Regions from separate parts of the Rhizobium sp. SG570 genome, predicted to be linked through region 3. Evidence: predicted binding sites of a transcription regulator. Region 3 holds the regulator's gene; each other region holds the start of a gene.
The links. Region 3 encodes PhoB, which activates phosphate uptake and scavenging genes when phosphate is short. Its sites were predicted from a motif close to TGTCATNNANCTGTCAT; they were not measured.
Positions count from the first base shown of each region.

Region 1: phnF (phosphonate metabolism transcriptional regulator PhnF) is a predicted target of PhoB. The motif match lies at 1,983-1,999, and genes of this name have one in related genera.
Region 2: FHT28_RS06975 (esterase-like activity of phytase family protein) is a predicted target of PhoB. The motif match lies at 2,263-2,279, and genes of this name have one in related genera.

Region 1 covers NZ_JAAZQI010000006.1:314,189-319,314, forward strand. The annotation lists gene dapB (4-hydroxy-tetrahydrodipicolinate reductase) at 1-274, shown strand, start outside; gene FHT28_RS15320 (2,3-bisphosphoglycerate-dependent phosphoglycerate mutase) at 397-1,032, shown strand; gene phnF (phosphonate metabolism transcriptional regulator PhnF) at 1,233-1,967, opposite strand; gene phnG (phosphonate C-P lyase system protein PhnG) at 2,069-2,545, shown strand; gene phnH (phosphonate C-P lyase system protein PhnH) at 2,545-3,168, shown strand; gene FHT28_RS15340 (carbon-phosphorus lyase complex subunit PhnI) at 3,172-4,281, shown strand; gene FHT28_RS15345 (alpha-D-ribose 1-methylphosphonate 5-phosphate C-P-lyase PhnJ) at 4,278-5,126, shown strand, end outside.
Region 2 covers NZ_JAAZQI010000002.1:639,393-644,518, reverse strand. The annotation lists gene recG (ATP-dependent DNA helicase RecG) at 1-568, shown strand, start outside; gene FHT28_RS06975 (esterase-like activity of phytase family protein) at 611-2,107, opposite strand; gene FHT28_RS06970 (DUF502 domain-containing protein) at 2,331-3,032, opposite strand; gene glmS (glutamine--fructose-6-phosphate transaminase (isomerizing)) at 3,213-5,039, opposite strand.
Region 3 covers NZ_JAAZQI010000017.1:22,833-27,958, forward strand. The annotation lists gene pstC (phosphate ABC transporter permease subunit PstC) at 1-108, shown strand, start outside; gene pstA (phosphate ABC transporter permease PstA) at 105-1,439, shown strand; gene pstB (phosphate ABC transporter ATP-binding protein PstB) at 1,454-2,269, shown strand; gene phoU (phosphate signaling complex protein PhoU) at 2,321-3,034, shown strand; gene phoB (phosphate regulon transcriptional regulator PhoB) at 3,067-3,750, shown strand; gene FHT28_RS27540 (GcrA family cell cycle regulator) at 3,942-4,475, opposite strand; gene FHT28_RS27545 (aspartate aminotransferase family protein) at 4,900-5,126, shown strand, end outside.

The sequences.
Region 1 (5,126 bases), on a different contig from region 3:
CATCGATCTCGATGACAATTCCGTGCGCGTGCGCGATGGCCATACCGGCCCGCGTCCGGCTGGCACGATCGGCTTTGCGACCCTGCGCGGCGGCGGCGTGGTCGGCGATCACTCGGTCATCTTCGCCGGCGAGAGCGAGCGGCTGACCCTGTCCCACAGCGCCGGCGACCGTTCGCTGTTTGCCCGGGGCGCGCTGCAAGCCGCTCTCTGGGCGCGTGACAGGAAACCCGGCTTCTATTCCATGCTCGATGTTCTCGGGCTCTCCACACGTTGACCTGATCCTGGAGCGGATCGGCATGGAACTGCCGATCCGCTCCAGCCTTTTATTGTCTCGCAATTCCGGACGGAAAACCGCTACACACTTTTCCTGGAATTGCTTCATTAAGGAGAAATTTTATGAGCGGTACTCTCGTCCTCGTTCGCCATGGCCAGAGCGACTGGAATTTGAAGAATCTCTTTACCGGCTGGAAGGATCCCGATCTGACCGCCCTCGGCATCGAGGAAGCCAAGACGGGCGGCAAGGCGCTTGCCGACTACGGCATCAAATACGACATCGCCTTCACGTCGGCCCTCGTCCGCGCCCAGCACACGCTGAAGATCATCCTTGATGAAATCGGCCAGCCCGGACTCGAGACTATCAAGGATCAGGCACTGAACGAGCGCGACTACGGCGATCTCTCCGGCCTCAACAAGGATGACGCCCGAGCCAAATGGGGTGAGGAACAAGTGCACATCTGGCGCCGCTCCTACGACGTGCCCCCGCCCGGCGGCGAAAGCCTGCGCGACACCGGCGCCCGCGTCTGGCCCTATTATCTGACGGAAATCCTGCCGCGCGTGCTTGCCGGCAAGAACGTGCTGGTCGCCGCCCATGGCAACTCGCTGCGCTCTCTCGTCATGGTTCTCGACCGATTGAGCAAGGAACAGATCCTGGCGCTCAACCTCGCGACCGGCGTGCCGATGGTCTACAAGCTCAAGGCCGACTCCACCGTCGCCTCGAAGGAAGTCCTTGGCGACATGTCCGGCGCGCATTGAGCGTCATCTAAACTAGCTATCTCCGAAAAGCCCCTCACCCTAGCCCTCTCCCCGTTTGGCGGGGAGAGGGGACGACCTCTCTTGCGGCAAATTCTTGACTCTTATTAGGTTGAGAAGCGACGGAGGGTGCGTCTTTCCCCTTCTCCCCGCCGGCAGGGAGAAGGTGGCCGACAGGCCGGATGACGGGCCGAGCCCCAACCTCAATTCTCGATCGTGAAACGCACCCTGTCGGCGGCGAAGCGGGAGATCGAGTATTGCACCGGCACGTTGTCGAGATCGGTGTTCAGCGCCTGTGTGATCAGGACGATGGCGCCGGGAGATAGCTGAAGATCGGCGAGATCGCTCTCGTCGGCATGGGTCGCGGTAATCTCGGTGATGACGCGCACATAGTCCGGCACGCCAAGCTCCCGAAACGCCTTGGTGATCGATCCCGTCGCCCGGTAGATCTCGGCGATATTGCCAAACCGATCCGCCGGGAACCAACTGGTGGCGCGCGATACCGGACGGTGATCCGCTTGACCGAGCGTTTCCAGGCGCACGAGTGGCGTACCGGTCTTGATCTTGAGGTGCCGGGCCACCTCCGCGCTCGCTGCCTCGTCGCTCGTCGCAAGCAGGACGCTGCGGGTCTCGCGCACCTGATCGCCGATGCCCTGCGAGAAACGTGTCCGCTTCGAAATCGGGAAGCTCAGCCGCTCCTTGCGCTCGATCAGCGTACCGCGCCCCTGCACAGCCCTGACGATGCCTTCCTGCGCCAGCGCGGCGAGCGCGCTGCGAATGGTATGCCGGTTGACCCCGAACTGCAGCGCCAGCGTCGTTTCCGGCGGCACCATGCCGCTTTCGTCGAAGTCGCCGTGATTGATCGACATCCGTATTCGGTCGGCGATCTGCCGCCAGAGCGCCACGCCTGTCTGCCTTTGTATCCTCTGCCCTGCCATTTCGCCCACTCGCCCTGTCACACGCTTGTCACGACTCACTAATAGATATAAATCTATCTTGTATGGTTGTCTATATCAATAGACATTTAGAGGAAGGCGCGATGAATTCAGCACAAAGGCAGGAAGCAGCCGCACAGGAGCGTCGGGAGCGCAAACGTGTTGCCGATCTTCTGGCACAGGCCCAGCGCGACGAGCTCGACGCAGCCTGGGAAGCATTGCCGAGCAAGCCGACGGTACAGCCGGTGCGCGGACCGGAAACGGGGCTCGTCATGGTGCGCGGCCGCATCGGCGGCGGTGGTTCCCCCTTCAATCTCGGCGAGGTCACGGTGACCCGCGCCACCATCCGGCTGGCATCCGGCACCATAGGCCATGCGCATGCACTCGGCACGGATCGCGAAAAGGCACGGCTTTCGGCCATATTCGATGCCCTCTGGCAGCAGTCGGCCACCAAGGAATTCGTCGAGAAGGCGATCCTGCAGCCGGTCACCGAGCGCATCGCAGACTATGATCGCAAGCGCGCGGAGGAAACGGCCGCTACCCGCGTCGATTTCTTCACCATGGTTCGCGGAGAAGACTGATGAGCTTCACTACCTCCACCTTCGGCAATGATGCATTGATCGGCGGCTTCACCGACCCGGTTTTCGATGCACAGAGCGTCTTCAAGATGACGATGGACGCGATGGCGCGGCCGGGCATCCTGCAGACCGTGACAGCCGATATTGCACCGCCTGCCCCGCTTGGCATCGCTGCCGGCGCGATCGGGCTGACGCTTTGCGACCATGATACGCCGGTCTGGCTCTCCACCAGCCTTGGACGGTCGAGCCTGCCGGAATGGCTGAGCTTTCACACCGGCGCGCCCATCATCCAGGAACGGCTGGAAGCGATGTTTGCCTTCATCGAGGCCAGCATGGCGCTTTCCTCCTTCAACCAGTTCGGCATCGGCACCCAGGAATATCCCGACCGTTCGACGACGCTGGTGCTGGAAGTCGAAAGCCTTGAAGGCGGCAAGGATCTGGCACTTTCGGGTCCCGGCATCAACGGCGTCCATATGATCGCGCCCAGGGGCCTGCCGGATGCATTCCTGCGCATCTGGACCGACAATCGCGCGCTCTTCCCGCGCGGCGTCGATCTCGTTCTGACGGCCGGCCGGCAATTCCTTTGCCTGCCGCGCACCACCAAGATCACCGCGACGGAGATGTGACATATGTATGTTGCCGTAAAGGGTGGCGAAGCCGCCATCGCCAATGCTCACCGGCTACTGGCCGACCGTCGCCGCGGCGACCGTTCGCTGCCGGCTGTTGGCATCGACCAGATCGTCGCGCAGCTGGCGCTTGCCGTCGATCGCGTCATGGCCGAAGCCTCGCTCTATGACCGCACCTTGGCAGCCCTCGCCGTCCGCCAGGCACGCGGCGACATGATCGAGGCGATCTTCCTGCTGCGCGCCTATCGCACGACGCTGCCGCGCTTCGGCTATTCCCAGCCGCTGGACACGGTGGCGATGAAGATCGAGCGCCGCATCTCCGCCACCTACAAGGATCTGCCGGGTGGCCAGCTTCTCGGCCCGACCTTCGACTATACGCACCGCCTGCTCGATCCGAGCCTTCTGACCGACGAGCAAGTGGACGAGCCGATGCAGCGGCCGGCCGAAGAGGGCCGCGTCATGCGCGTTTCCGAAATTCTCGATCAGGAAGGGCTGATCGAAGGCGACGGCGTCATGCCGGTCGATCATGAAATCGGCGACCTGACGCGCGAGCCGCTGGAGTTCCCGATGACCCGCGACCTGCGCCTGCAGGCGCTCGCCCGCGGCGACGAAGGATTCCTGCTGGCGCTCGGTTATTCGACGCAGCGCGGCTACGGCCGCACACATCCCTTCACCGGTGAAATCCGCATCGGCGAAGTGGAAGTGGAATTCGAGGTGCCGGAACTCGGCTTTGCCGTGTCGCTCGGCCGCATCCAGGTGACCGAATGCCAGATGGTCAACCAGTTCAAGGGCTCCGCCAAGGTGCCGCCGCAGTTCACCCGTGGCTACGGGCTGGTCTTCGGCCAGAGCGAGCGCAAGGCCATGGCCATGTCGCTCGTCGACCGGGCGCTGCGCGCCGAAGAGCTTGGCGAAGACATCACGGCGCCGGCACAGGACGAGGAATTCGTTATCTCGCACTCTGACAACGTGCAGGCGACCGGCTTCGTCGAACATCTGAAGCTGCCGCACTATGTCGACTTCCAGGCCGAACTCGACCTGGTGCGGCGCATGCGCCGCGAATTCGAAGCCGCCCGTGACAGCGGCATGGACCCGATGACGGAGGCAGCCGAATGACCGAACTCGCCACCTATAATTTCGCCTATCTCGACGAACAAACCAAGCGGATGATCCGCCGCGCCATCCTGAAAGCGATCGCCATACCCGGTTATCAGGTGCCCTTCGCCTCGCGCGAAATGCCGATGCCCTACGGCTGGGGCACCGGCGGCGTGCAGCTGACGGCGGCCATCATCGGCCCGCAAGACGTGCTGAAGGTCATCGACCAGGGGGCTGACGACACGACAAACGCCGTCTCCATCCGCGCCTTCTTCCAGAAGGTCGCCAATGTCGCGGTGACCACCCGCACCGATGAGGCAACCATCATCCAGACGCGCCATCGCATCCCGGAAGCCAAGCTCGGCCCCAATCAGGTGCTGGTGTATCAGGTGCCGATCCCCGAGCCGCTGCGTTATCTGGAGCCGCGCGAGACCGAGACGCGCAAGATGCATGCGCTCGAGGAATACGGCCTTATGCATGTGAAGCTCTACGAGGATATCGCCCGCAACGGCCGCATCGCCACCACCTATGCCTATCCGGTCAAGGTCGCCGGACGCTATGTGATGGACCCGTCGCCGACGCCGAAATTCGACAATCCGAAAATGCATCTGTCGGATGCGCTGCAGCTTTTCGGCGCCGGTCGTGAGAAGCGTATCTATGCCGTGCCGCCCTATACCGAAGTCGTCAGCCTCGACTTCGAGGACCATCCTTTCGAGGTGCAGCGTTTCGACAAGCCCTGCGCCCTTTGCGGCGCCGAGCAGGTCTATCTCGACGAGGTGATCCTCGACGACAAGGGTGGGCGCATGTTCGTCTGCTCCGATACCGATTTCTGCGAGGACCGCCGCGCCCATGGCCATGTTGGCCCT
Region 2 (5,126 bases), on a different contig from region 3:
CGCGCTCGGGGCTGGCGTCGGCCTCATCCACGGCCGGATGAGCGGTCCTGAAAAGGATGCTGTCATGATGGCCTTCAAGAATGGCGAGATCCGGCTGCTGGTGGCGACGACGGTCGTCGAAGTCGGTGTCGACGTTCCCGATGCGACGATCATGGTCATCGAACATGCGGAGCGTTTCGGCCTGGCGCAGCTTCACCAGCTGCGTGGCCGCGTCGGACGCGGCGACGAGGCCTCCACCTGCATCCTGCTTTACAAGGGGCCGCTTGGGGAAACAGGACATGCCAGGCTTTCGATCATGCGCGACACCGAGGATGGTTTCCGCATTGCCGAGGAGGATCTGAAGCTGCGTGGCGAAGGCGAGCTTCTGGGCACGCGCCAGTCGGGTACACCGGGCTTTCGCATCGCCAGTCTCGAAGCCCATGCCGATCTTCTGGAAATCGCCCGCAAGGATGCTGCCTATATTATCGAGCGCGATCCGGAATTAACCGGCGAGCGCGGCATGGCGGTACGCACCCTGCTCTATCTCTTCCGCCGCGACGAGGCGATCCGGTTCCTGCGTGCGGGCTGAATGGGGGACGCGCTAACCGCGTCCACCCCTTTTTCAAATGGCTTACTTGGCAGAGAGACCGGGAATGGTCACCTGAAACACCTGGAACATGGTGTCGACGTCGGCGCCGCTGTCATCCTTGTAGGCGGCTCCCACCTGGAAACCGTCCTGGGTGATGAAGTCGTTGTCGTTGGCGACGAACAGGAAGTAATCATCCGGCAGCTTCGGATCCTGGACGCTGGCAAGCGACATGGCTTCCCACTTTTCCGATAGATTGTTGCGATCGTTCGGAGTGCCGTTGTGAAGGCCGAAGCGAGCGAGATCGGCGGTGTCGTTGATGTCGATGAACTGGCTGAGGACAGCGGGCTTGACCGAGGGATCAAGAACACCCTTCGGAGCGACAGCTGTGTCGCCGTCGAATTTGCCGCCGGCAATATCGGTGGCGGCAGACACATCGACGGCGACGATGTTGCGATAGATCGACTTATCGCCCTTCTGGCCGTAGCCATTGTTGCTATCACGAGCGAGCATCAGGAAGCTCGTCGGCGAAAGCGCCACGATTTCGCTCTGGGCGGCGACGGACGTCTTGCCCTTGTCGTTGGTGAAGACCGGCAAAGGCACGACGTATTCGTGCACGAGTTTCAGGTGGTCGAGATCAGCAGCATCGTAAAGCAGGGCGCGCGTGTTCTGCCTGGTCGAACTGGAATCGCCACCATCCTGGCGCGTCGCAGACTGGAGCACCGCGATGAGGAACTTACCGTCCGGGGTCAGGGACATGCCCTCGAAGCCCTGGTTGTTCTGGCGCCCACTTGTCGGATCCTTCGGATCCGGAGCGGATTCGCCGGGACCCGGATTATTTGAGGAAAAGTTCACGGTGCTGTGGCGCATCGGCAGAAACGCCGCCGGCGGCGCTGTGGCCGAGATCATCCGCCCATCCGCCGAGAAGCGGTAGATATAGGGACCGTATTCATCGCTGATGAACATTGAGCCATCTGGCAGCCGGGCAATGGCTTCGTTGTCGAGCGAGACCTTGCCGTTCGGTGCCAGCGGCAAAAGCGGCATGCCGCCTTCTGCTTGTCGGACGCCGTTGGCGGGGTCAAGGCCGGTGGTTTCGTTGCCTTTATTGTCTTTCAACAGCAGCGTATCGGCGAGCTTGGCTTCGACACCCAACTGCTCCTTGCCGGCCGGCGGCGTTGCGCCGGGAGCAACCGGCGTCAGCTGAATATCGATGGTGTTGAGACGCGCGCGATAATCCGTGGTGCCGGCGACATTGTAGCCACGGTCCGGCAGCAGCCACAGCGATCCCTTGTAGGTACCGTCAGCATTGCGGGTCCAGCTCTTGGCGTCGATGGACATGCCCGAGCCAGAGCCGAAGGTCTCGCCGAACTTGTCGCGCTGGTTGGCTGGAATACGGCCCACGGCAACACGTCCCTTGTTGACGAGCGTCGTGCCTCCGACCGCTACGGAACTTTCGGCATGTGCTACCAGCGGTGTTGTGAAAATGAATGTGGCAAGCGCTGCAGACAGCAGCGGCAATGTCCTTGAACGTGAGTCTCTCAAAAAAATATCCTCCTGATGAAAAACCGTATGGAGGCAACGGTATCCATCCGCGGCTTGATGGAAGCCGTATCGAAGATAGTGTCCGGCACATGCGTCCCGAACATTCGATAGTGAGATACCCATTGCCTATCCCAAGGACGATCTAAGACGTCAACATGATAGAGACATGACAATTCGCGCAGGGCGCGAGAATAGGCTGTCGACAATAGCGGAAGAGCGATTTCTAGGTGAGAGACTTCATCGGAACCGGGGTGCGCGGCCCCTTCATCGCGACCAGCTCTTCCTTGTATTCGGGCGAAACCAGGCCACCGGAAATCAGAAGCTTGGCGCCATCCTCGGGGCTCATGTCGAGAATCGTAATCTTTTCACGCGGCACGAAAACCAGGAACCCGGCTGTCGGCACCGGTGTCGGCGGCAGGAAAACCGCAACCATATCCTGGCCCATGGCGTTGAATTTCGAAGCAATCTCGCCCTTGGCGTCGGTCGATATGAAAACCATGGACCAGAGGCCCGGGCTTGGATATTCGATCAGCCCCACCTTCTTGAACGACGTGCCCTGTTCCTTCAGCACGGTCTCGAAGATCTGCTTGACGCTCTTGTAGATGCTTCGCACGAGCGGAACGCGAGTGACGATCGACTCGCCAAAGCGGACGATGCTCTGCCCGATCAGGTTTTTGGCCAGGAAACCGACAACCGTGATGAAGATCATCGCGATCACGAGGCCAGTGCCGGGGACGGCGAAATTCAGATAGCTTTCAGGGTCGTAACGCGCCGGGATGTAGGGCCGCACCCAACTATCCGCCCAATGCACGACTGACCATGTGAGCCAGAGCGTGATGGCGATCGGAGCGCAGATGATCAGGCCGGCCAGGAAGTTGTTTCTGATCCGCGTCGGCACGGACATTTTGATGAGTTTTTCAGTCATTCGCCGTTCGAAAACTCCGTTCCGCCGCCCACCTTTATCAGGCAAATTTTCCCCCACCATCTCCTTCAAGAAGCGTGCCAGAAATTGGCGCGGCATACAACCCGCCAGTCCCGCCGGCGCACCGAACAGGCGGCCGACTCACGACGACGTGACCGCAGGATGAATGAAAGGAAGTGAGGCCTACTCTACCGTCACCGATTTGGCGAGGTTGCGCGGCTGATCGACGTCCGTGCCCATGAAGACCGCTGTATGGTAGGCCAGCAATTGGATCGGCAGCGAGAAGATGATCGGGGCGATGATTTCGTCAACAACAGGCAGAATGATGGTCGCCATGGTCGGTAGCGTCGATGCGGCGGCACCCGCATCGTCGGTGATGAAGATGATCCGGCCGCCTCGCGCTGCCACTTCCTGCATGTTGGAAACGGTCTTGTCGAAAAAGCGGTCAAAGGGCGCGATGACGATGACGGGCATGTTCTCATCGATCAGCGCGATCGGCCCGTGCTTCAGCTCGCCGGCCGCGTAGCCTTCGGCATGGATGTAGGAGATCTCCTTCAGCTTCAGCGCCCCTTCCATGGCAAGCGGGAAGCTGGTGCCACGGCCGAGATAGAGCACGTCCTTGAACTTGGATATCTCTCGCGCGAGGCTTTCCATCTGCGGCTGAATGATGTTCAGCACGCGCGCCATGATGCGAGGCATCTCGACCAGGTGGCGCACCATGTCCTCTTCCTCCTTGGCGCTCACCGTGCCGCGGGCAACGCCCGCTCCGATCGCGAGGGAGGCAAGGACGGCGAGCTGGCAGGTGAAGGCCTTCGTCGAGGCGACGCCGATCTCCGGGCCGGCCAGGATCGGAAACACGGCATCGGATTCACGCGCGATGGTCGATTCCCTGACATTGACGACGGCGCCGATCTTCAGGCCGTTGTCCCGGCAATAGCGTAGCGAGGCCAGGGTATCCGCCGTCTCGCCGGATTGAGAGATGAACAGCGCCGCCTGCGAGGGCGACAAGGGCATTTCGCGGTAGCGGAATTCGGAAGCTACATCGATTTCCACGGGAAGCCGGGCATAGCGCTCGAACCAGTATTTGCCGATCAGACCGGCGAGATAGGCAGTGCCGCAAGCGGAGATCGCCAAGCCGGAAACGCTGCCGAAATCGATCGCCGATGCGCTCTGACGGACGCGATGACTGTCGAAATCGACATAGTGGCTGAGCGCGTGCGAGATCACCTCCGGCTGCTCGTAGATTTCCTTTTCCATGAAGTGGCGATGGTTGCCCTTATCGACCACATAGGCGGTTGCCTGCGAAACCTGCCGCGGCCTGCTCACGTCGTTGCCGTCGAAATCGATGATCGTCGCGCCGTCGCGGGTGACGATCGCGCAATCACCGTCGACGAGATAGGTAATCTCGTTGGTGAACGGCGCAAGCGCGATTGCGTCCGAGCCAAGGAACATCTCCCCGCTGCCATAACCGACGGCGAGCGGCGGGCCTGAGCGCGCCGCCAGCAACGTGCCGGGATCGCTCTGGAACATCACGGCCAGCGCGTACGCGCCGGTGACGCGGTTCAGCATCTTCAGCATCGCGGCACGCGGATCGAGGCCATCCTGAACGTACTTGGCCAGCAGATGAGCAACGACTTCGGTATCCGTCTGCGAAGCGAACACCTTCCCCTCGGCCTTTAGCTCCTCGCGTAACTCGGAGAAGTTTTCGATGATGCCGTTATGGACGACGGCGACACCTTCGACGAAATGCGGATGGGCGTTGGTTTCATTCGGAACGCCGTGGGTTGCCCAACGTGTGTGGGCGATACCGGTCGTGCCGGGCAGAGGTTCGGCCTCCAGCCGCCTTTCCAGATTGAACAGCTTTCCTTCCGCGCGGCGGCGATCCATCATGCCTTCATGGATGGTGGCGACGCCGGCCGAATCGTAGCCGCGGTACTCGAGGCGCCGCAGCGCATCCACCAAACGGCCCGCTACAGGCTTCATTCCGACGATCCCAACAATGCCGCACATACAACTCTCCGTCTGGCCTCAAATTTGAAGGCAAGTCCTAACTATTCTAACAGTTTTCACAATTGCCACGATGGTCACTTTCGGTTT
Region 3 (5,126 bases):
CAGACGCTGGTCGCCTTCGCGCTCGGCATAACGCTGTTCTGCCTGACGCTCTGCCTGAACGTCTACGCGCTCTACATCGTCCGCCGCTACAGGGAGCAATACGAATGAGCGACATCGTATCCTCCCCGTCACAGAATATTCCGCGCGGGCTTACGCCGGGCGCCCCGGCGCGGCGCGATATCGGCATCAAGCAGCGCTATGCCGCCGAGCGCCGCTTTCGGGCCTATGGCATCGCCGCCGTAGTCTTCGGCCTGGTCTTCCTTCTCACGCTTGTCTCGACCGTGGTCCGCAACGGTTATACCGCCTTCGTGCAGACCTCGATAACCCTACCGATCGAGTTCACCGAGAAAGTCATCGACCCCACCGGCAAGCGCGCCAGCGATCCGAAGGTGCTGATATCAGCCAACTACCCGGTCCTCATGCGCGATGCGCTGGTGAAGGCCTTGGGCATCGATCCTTCCGATCGCGTACTCGTGCGCGAGGCCACGACAATGGTGTCGGACAGTGCGCGGATTGCACTGCGCAACAAGATCATGGCCGATCCCTCGATCATCGGAACGACTGGGAATGTGACGTTCCTTGCGAGCGCCAATATCGACTCCGCCAACAAGGGGCAGATCGACCTGGCGGCCGACGAGAAGGATCGCAAGGTTTCCGATCGGCAGCTCGGCTGGATGAAGCAGCTGACAGCCAGCGGCGCGCTGCACGAAGCTTTCAACAGCGGTCTCTTCCTCTCGGGCAACTCGAGCCGCCCCGAGGCAGCGGGCCTCGGCGTCGCGCTGATCGGCTCGCTCTATCTGATGCTGACCGTCCTCGCGCTCGCCTTGCCCGTCGGTGTCGCCGCTTCGATCTATCTGGAGGAATTCGCGCCAAAAAACCGGCTGACGGATCTGATCGAGGTCAACATCAACAATCTCGCGGCGGTGCCCTCCATCGTCTACGGCCTGCTCGGCCTTTCGGTGTTCATCAACATGATGGGGCTGCCGCGCTCTGCCTCGCTGGTCGGCGGGCTGGTGCTCAGCCTGATGACGCTGCCGATGATCATCATCGCCACGCGCTCGGCACTGCGGGCGGTACCACCATCGATCCGCAGCGCGGCACTCGGCCTCGGCGCGTCGCGCATGCAGATGGTCTTCCATCATGTGCTCCCGCTCGCCATGCCGGGCATCCTCACGGGCACCATCCTCGGGCTGGCGCATGCGCTCGGCGAGACGGCGCCGCTGCTTCTGATCGGCATGGTCGCCTTCGTCGCCAACTATCCGGCCTCGCCGCTCGATCCTTCGACGGCGCTGCCGGTGCAGATCTACATGTGGGCGAGCGAAGCGGAGCGGGCCTTCGTCGAGAGGACCTCCGGAGCGATTATCGTGCTGCTCTTCTTCCTCGTTGCGATGAATATCGGCGCGATCCTGCTGCGGCGCCGCTTCGAACGGCGCTGGTAGGGGAGGGCGACCAAATGAACATGATGACGGAAGCCGCGGGCGAAAGAGCATTAGCCAAGAAGATGATGACGATCCCCTATAAGATGATCGGCCAGGACGTCTCGGTCTTTTACGGCGACAAGCGCGCGCTCTTCGATGTCAACCTGAACATTCGCGCCAATACGGTCACGGCGCTGATCGGTCCTTCCGGCTGCGGCAAGTCCACTTTCCTGCGTTGCCTCAACCGCATGAACGACACGATCGAGACCTGCCGCATCACCGGCAAGATCACGCTCGACGATCAGGATGTTTATGACAACAGCATCGATGTCGTGGAGCTGCGCGCGCGCGTCGGCATGGTCTTCCAGAAGCCCAACCCGTTTCCGAAGTCGATCTACGAGAACGTCGCCTACGGACCACGCATCCATGGCCTGCACAGCTCGAAAGCCGATCTCGAGCATATCGTCGAGACCAGCCTGCAGAAAGCCGGTCTCTGGGGCGAGGTCAAGGATCGGCTCTATGATGCCGGCACGAGCCTGTCCGGCGGCCAACAGCAGCGTCTGTGCATCGCTCGCGCGGTCGCCGTCAGTCCAGAGGTCATCCTGATGGACGAGCCATGTTCGGCGCTCGACCCCATCGCAACCGCAAAGGTCGAGGATCTGATCCATGAGCTGCGGGAAAACTTCACCATCGTCATCGTGACGCATTCCATGCAGCAGGCAGCCCGCGTTTCGCAACGCACCGCAATGTTTCATCTCGGCCATCTGGTTGAGGAGAACGATACCGATAAAATGTTCACCAATCCCGACGATTTCCGCACGCAGGATTACATCATGGGCCGTTTTGGTTGATGATGCCGTGCGCGCGGCTCCTTTCACACAGTTCACCTTGAGGATAGAAAAATGGTCTCCACTCACATTCTCTCTGCCTATGACGAAGACCTGAAGTTCCTGACGCGCCGCATTGCGGAAATGGGCGGTCTGGCCGAGCAAATGGTCAGCGACAGCGTTCGCGCACTGGTCCAAAGCGATACCAGTCTTGCGCAGAAGGTCATTTCCGACGACGTCATTCTCGATCATGCGGAACGGGAAGTCGGCGACAAGGCGATCGTCACCATCGCCCGCCGGCAGCCGATGGCCGCCGACCTGCGCGAGATCATGGGCTCGATCCGCATCGCTTCCGATCTGGAGCGTGTCGGCGACCTCGGCAAGAACACCGCCAAGCGCGTCATCGCCGTGCAGGGCACAGGCGTTCCGCGGCGGCTTGCCCGCGGCATCGAGCATCTCTCCGAACTGGCGCTCAGCCAGCTCAAGGAAGTGCTTGACGTCTATGCCACCCGTTCGCCGGACAAGGCTGTGTCGATCCGAGAGCGCGACGAGGAAATCGACGCGATGTACACCTCGCTCTTCCGCGAGATGCTGACCTACATGATGGAAGATCCGCGCAACATCACCACCTGCACGCATCTTCTCTTCTGCGCCAAGAACATCGAGCGCATCGGCGACCATGCCACCAACATCGCCGAGACGATCTATTACATGGCGACCGGCGCCCAGCCAGAAGGCGAGCGCCCGAAGGATGATACCGCCAACACCGTTGGCGCGGTGACGGAATAATCTGGAAGCGAAGAAAAGGAGACCAGAGGCGCATGGTTCCGAGAGTTGCTGTTGTAGAAGACGAGGAAGCGCTCAGCGTTCTGCTGCGCTACAATCTCGAGGCTGAGGGCTTCGAGGTCGATACGATCCTCAGAGGCGATGAAGCCGAATTGCGTCTCCAGGAGCGCATCCCCGATCTTCTGATCCTTGACTGGATGCTCCCCGGTGTATCCGGCATCGAGCTCTGCCGCCGGCTGCGTATGCGGCCGGAGACGGAGCGCCTGCCGATCATCATGCTGACGGCCCGCGGCGAGGAAAGCGAGCGCGTGCGCGGTCTTTCCACCGGCGCGGACGATTACGTCGTCAAGCCGTTCTCGACGCCGGAGCTGATGGCCCGCGTCAAGGCGATGCTGCGGCGCGCCCGCCCGGAGGTTCTCTCCACGGTACTGCGTTGCGGCGATATCGAGCTGGATCGCGAGACCCATCGCGTTCACCGCAAGAGCCGCGAAGTGCGGCTGGGACCGACGGAATTCCGCCTGCTGGAGTTCCTGATGTCCTCGCCGGGCCGGGTCTTCTCGCGTTCGCAGCTGCTCGACGGCGTATGGGGACACGATATCTATGTCGACGAACGTACCGTCGACGTGCATGTCGGCCGCCTGCGCAAGGCGCTCAATTTCTCCAATATGCAGGATGTCATCCGCACCGTTCGCGGTGCGGGTTACTCCATGGAAGCTTGAGCGGGTACGCCCGTTCAGGCGTCGACATAGCGGCGGAAACAGAAAACGGGCCTTTCGGCCCGTTTCGTTTATCTTATCTGGAGCGGTTACGCGTTTCACGGACTCGCGTGACCGCTCTATGCTATTGTTTTTACGCAATTCCGGACGGAAAACCGCTTCGCACTTTTCCCGGAATTGTTCTATGGGGCATCTCAGCCGCGCGGTTGAGCTGGCCGACGCCGTTCATGCACCGGCTGGTAGGCCAGGCGCTGATGGTAGCCGCAATAGGGCGATGCATCCGGGCTCTCGTTGCCGCAGAAGTGGAAATCGTCCTTCAGCGGGTCACCGACGGGCCATTTGCAGGTGCGTTCCGTCAGCTCGGTCAGGACGAGGCGCCGAGAGATCGGAACGACGACGTTGGCAGCCGGACGATATTGGATCTCGTTGACCGCATCGACCTCAATCTCTTCCTTGAGCATGGTCGCGCCCTGCTGGCGGGTAACCGTGCGGGTTGCGACGCGCGATGTATAATTCGATGCGCGGGGCGCCGAGGCGCCGCGCTTCGGCGTTCGGGCAGCGGTCGCCGTGCCGCCCGCCTTCGCTCGGCCCGGCAGGCTCAAGCGGTGCACCTTGCCGATGACGGCGTTACGGCTGACACCGCCCAACTGCGCCGCGATCTGGCTGGCGCTCAACCCTTCGGACCATAGCTTTTTAAGCTTCTCGACGCGTTCGTCTGTCCAATTCATGCCCTGTCTCCGCTGTCGCGTTTCCGATGGCAGAATCCTTCACCATTGCCCCGCATAGGATCGAGGCGCGAAACGCTCTAAAATTGTGGTGACTAGTTCCGCCGCATGCAGTCTAGCAATTGGTTTTTAACCTAGTGTGAGGCTGACTCCGTGACAAGAGTCGCGGGAATCTTGAGGAATCGATTTCGAGGTTTTCCCCAACTTGCTGTCCTGGCGTGGCATTTATGCAATATGATCCGGCCAACGCATCCCGTTCGGCCGCGGCCGCTCTCTCGCACCTGCTAAATCGCCAGTTTTGTTGACATCGCGGTGCAAAACATCAATAGTGCCCACGCCGCCGCAAGGCGGCATTTTTGATTTTTTCGGACCCGTTTCATGGAAAGGAAGCGATTGGTCCTTAGGGTTGTGATCGAGGAGATACGCCATGGCCGAGACAGCGGCGCTTTATGACACCTATATGCGCGCTCCGCTGCGGTTCGAGCGAGGCGAGGGCGTCTGGCTGATCACGGAAAATGGCGAACGCTACCTCGATTTCGCGGCCGGTGTGGCAGTCAATTCGCTCGGTCATGCGCATCCCCATCTCGTGGCCGAGCTGAAGGCGCAGGCTGACAAGGTATGGCACCTGTCCAACCTCTACGAAGTGCCCGGTCA